Regions from separate parts of the Mesorhizobium sp. B2-7-3 genome, predicted to be linked through region 2. Evidence: predicted binding sites of a transcription regulator. Region 2 holds the regulator's gene; the other holds the start of a gene.
The links. Region 2 encodes LexA, which represses DNA repair genes until DNA is damaged. Its sites were predicted from a motif close to TGTTCNNNNTGTGTTCNG; they were not measured.
Positions count from the first base shown of each region.

Region 1: the regulator LexA is predicted to act here: its motif matches at 1,065-1,082, upstream of FJW04_RS04555 (helicase-related protein).

Region 1 is NZ_VFTY01000002.1:117,835-120,037, forward strand. It holds gene FJW04_RS04555 (helicase-related protein) at 1-899, opposite strand, end outside; gene phbB (acetoacetyl-CoA reductase) at 1,631-2,203, opposite strand, start outside.
Region 2 is NZ_VFTY01000017.1:36,099-38,301, forward strand. It holds gene FJW04_RS28015 (GntR family transcriptional regulator) at 1-524, shown strand, start outside; gene lexA (transcriptional repressor LexA) at 935-1,678, shown strand; gene FJW04_RS28025 (ComEC/Rec2 family competence protein) at 1,672-2,203, opposite strand, start outside.

The sequences.
Region 1 (2,203 bases), on a different contig from region 2:
TCGATCTTCTGGACCAGGTCCTCGTCCAGCGGATCGACCTGGCCGGTGACGCCGAACGTGCCATCGCGCAGATGCCGGCCGGCGCGGCCGGCGATCTGGCCGAGCTCCGCCGCCGTCAGATTGCGGTACTGGTAGCCGTCGAACTTGCGGTTCTGGGCGAAGGCGACATGGTCGAGGTCGAGGTTGAGGCCCATGCCGATCGCGTCGGTGGCAATGAGATAGTCGACATCGCCCGACTGGAACAGCGCCACCTGAGCATTGCGGGTGCGGGGCGACAGCGCCCCGAGCACGACGGCCGCACCACCCTGCTGGCGGCGGATGAGTTCGGCGATGGCATAGACCTCGTCGGCGGAGAAGGCGACGATCGCGGTGCGCCGTGGCAGGCGGGTCAGTTTCTTGGAGCCGGCATAGGCGAGATGCGACAGCCGCGGCCGCGTCACCACGGAGATGCCTTTCAGCAGCCGCTGGAGAATGCCGTGCATGGTGGCCGCGCCAAGCAGCAGCGTCTCCTGGCGGCCGCGCAGATGCAGGATGCGGTCGGTGAAGATATGGCCGCGCTCGAGGTCGCCGGCCAGTTGCACCTCGTCGATGGCAACAAAGGCGGCGTCGGTTTCACGCGGCATGGCTTCGACGGTGCAGACCGAATATCTGGCGCCCGGCGGCTGGATCTTCTCCTCGCCGGTGATCAGCGCCACTTTGTTGGCACCGACCTTTTCGCAGACGCGAGTGTAGACCTCGCGGGCCAGCAGCCTCAGCGGCAGGCCGATGACACCGGTTTCGTGCGCCACCATGCGCTCGATTGCGAGATGGGTCTTGCCGGTGTTGGTCGGCCCAAGCACGGCGGTCACGTCGCGGCCCGACAGGATCAGCGGCTCGGTGTGTTTCGGCTGGATGTTCATCGCTCGGAAATAAGGCTTTCTGGCCTCTCGTGGTCGGGAGCGTGCCAGGACGGCGCGTATGACAGCCGACACATAGGGATTTCGGGCGCGAAGCGAAAGCAGAATGTTCCGGCAGGGTTCCGGAGACGCCCGCCTCACTCCGCAAATCAGCCCCTGCTTAACAGTTGGAACGAGTCTGGAACGAATCAGCGACGAATCGGCGACTCCGTCAGATTCAGCTTTTGTTCACGGCTAGATATGGATTTCGTGACCACGAGTCTCACCACATGCTGAATCACCGAACTGGCCCGTTTTATGCTGGGCGGGTCCTGCCGTTAACTTTCGCCGGGAACAATGAGGGCGATTCGGTGCGCGTCCTGTTAAGCTTATGAAACTGTTAATCTTTCTAAACTCGGCGTTAAAGAATAGCAGCTTATCGCGGCCATTAATCTTAACATTGGGGCTCAAAGCCGGAACGAATCGGCGACAAAGCAGCGCCGGCCGTATTTTCTCTTTTTGTTCCCTCAATATCTTGTGTTGTGAACAGCTTATCCACCGAGAATCCACAGGCTTAACCACAGGGTTCGCACAGACGCGCCTACCGGCATTAACCTTTGCGTGCCGGATTGGGGCATTGCGTCACAGCGGCGTCTTCCAAGAGTCAGGCGCCATTTGGAAGCGGACCGATTTTCCGGTCCGCTTATCGCAGGGCACGCATGGATCCGCAGCGTTGGACTGCGCGAGCAGACGTCTCAGACGAAGTACTGGCCGCCATTGGCGGTGAGGGTCGAGCCGGTGATGAAGCCGGCATCTTGCGAAGCGAGGAAGACCACGCAGCGCGCGATCTCTTCCGGTTCGCCAAGGCGGCCCACGGGGATTTGCGGGATGATGCGCTCGTTGAGCACCTTTTCGTCGATTGCCTTGACCATCTCGGTAGCGATGTAGCCAGGGCAGATGACGTTGACGGTGATGCCCGCGCGGGCGCCTTCCTGGGCGAGCGCCTTCGAGAAGCCGATGTCGCCGGCCTTGGCGGCGGAGTAATTGACCTGACCGGCCTGGCCCTTCTGGCCGTTGATCGAGGAGATGGTGATGACGCGGCCGAACTTGCGGTCGCGCATGCCGCCCCACAACGGATGGGTCATGTTGAAGACACCGGACAGATTGGTATCGATCACCTCTTTCCACTGCTCGCGGGTGATCTTGTGGAACATGGCGTCGCGGGTGATGCCGGCATTGTTGACCAGCACCGAGACAGGGCCGAGGTCGGCCTCGACTTGTTTGATACCGGCCGCGCAAGCGTCATAGTCGGCGACCGACCATTTGTA
Region 2 (2,203 bases):
GCGCCAGGATGGTGGTCGAGATACCCCTGTTCCTCGAATCGATGGAAAAAGGCGGCAGGGAGTGGGAGGATGCCGTGGTCACCGCCCACTACCGGCTCTCGCGTTGCAAGACGGCGGTCGACGATCCCTCGGACGCGGCCGTCGACAGATGGGACGAGAACCACGAGGCTTTCCATGCGGCGCTGCTGAGCGCCGCCACATGCGACTGGCTGTTGCGGTTCCGCTCGACGATCTCGGATCAGCTGCGCCGGCATCATCGCTTTCTTGGTCTGGCGCCGACACTGCGGGCCGCGGCCGGCCTCAAGGATGGCTATGAAGAGGCAATCGAAGCGCTACGCGAAGCGATTGCGATCGAACACCATACCGCGATCATGGAAGCGGCGCTCGACCGTGACGTCGAGCGGGCCAAGGCGCTGATGACGGCGCATATCGGCTACACACTGCACGTCTATGTCCACAGCGAAGACAGCGGCGCTACCAGATACGCCGCTCGCGCCGGCAGCTTGAAGGCGGGTTCGGGATAACTTCAGCGCTTCCGCGACGCCTATTCGAACGCGCTGGCCGGAGTGCGCCGAACGCCCCGATCCATGGCCGCCCGAAGCTACCAATCGTTGGCATTTTGGTTTCGTTTCGTTCCGCGAATAATGGCTCCGCGATTTATACGTCCTTCCGAGGAGAAGCCTTCCAACTAACTGATGCCAAAGCCTCGTCGGCGGATGGGCCACAGGCCATTAACCAAAACGATTTCAATGCGCCTGCCGACGGCGGAAAGGACTGGTTGCCGCCCGCCGTCGCGGGCAAAAAACTTCAGACCCCTTAACAAATTCATTAAACTTTAAACGGTTGCAGAACACAACTGGAACAGATAGTGTTTGTTCTGGGTTTGTTTTTTCGATTCTGGTTCAACCTTTCGTTCAATGTCTTGGGGGCCGCCATGCTGACACGCAAGCAACATGAACTGCTGATGTTCATCCACGAACGGCTCAAGGAAAGCGGGATACCGCCTTCCTTCGACGAGATGAAGGAAGCACTCGATCTTGCCTCCAAGTCGGGGATCCATCGCCTGATCACGGCGCTGGAGGAGCGCGGCTTCATTCGCCGGCTACCCAATCGGGCGCGCGCGCTGGAAGTGCTGCGGTTGCCGGACTCGATCGCGCCGGGCCTCAATGCGGCAAAGAAGTTCTCGCCAAGCGTCATCCAAGGCAGCCTTGGCCAAGGCAGTCTCGGACGCCAGATCAGGCCGGCCGCTGCGCCTTCGCGCCTGCCCGCGGCCGGCAACGACGACGATGCGGTTTCAGCCGTGTCCATCCCGGTCATGGGCCGTATCGCCGCCGGTGTGCCGATCGATGCCATCCAGCATCAGACGCATTCGATCTCGGTGCCGCCGGACATGATCATGGGCGGCGAGCACTATGCGTTGGAGGTCAAGGGCGACTCGATGATCGAGGCTGGTATCTTCGATGGAGACACGGTCATTATCCGCAATGCCGACACGGCAAGCCCGGGCGAAATTATCGTGGCACTGGTCGACGAAGAGGAAGCGACACTGAAGCGGTTCCGCCGCAAAGGCGCTTCGATCGCGCTCGAGGCCGCCAATCCAGCCTACGAAACGCGCATTTTCGGGCCGGACAGGGTCAAGGTGCAAGGCAAGCTGGTCGGGTTGATCAGGCGTTACTGAGCCGGCTTGCCATCGGGCTTGTCGGGTTTTTTGTACGGCGGCAGCCCCCTCGCCTCGCGTGAGAATTTTCGCTGTTCGTGCCAGGGCCGGTATGGTCCGTCGATGGCGAATGCGATCGCGGCCCGGGTCGTGGCCGACTGGGGATTGAAGAAGACGGCAGCGCTTCCCTTGCGGGCGAGCTGCCGTTTGGTGACGACGAGAACCAGTGGATTATGGCAGGCGTCATAGGCGGTTGCGTCGTTGACGATGATCAGGTCGGCGAAAGCGCAGGCTTTCCAGGTGGTCTTGCGGTCCTCGACATAGGCAATGATCGCGCCGGAAGGGTGCCTGGCAAGGCACAGGCCTTCGCGGCAGTAGAAGGGCGATCCCGGCGGCAGGTCGGTGGGACTGGCAACATCGAATTGCCTGTCTGTCGTGTCGAACATTTCCGGTTTGACGATTGTTTCGGAGATCAGGGCGCGCTTCCAGTTGTCGGTTGCGAATTCGTTCGGACGTTCCCGGTTGACGGCCAGTTCGCCATTGCCG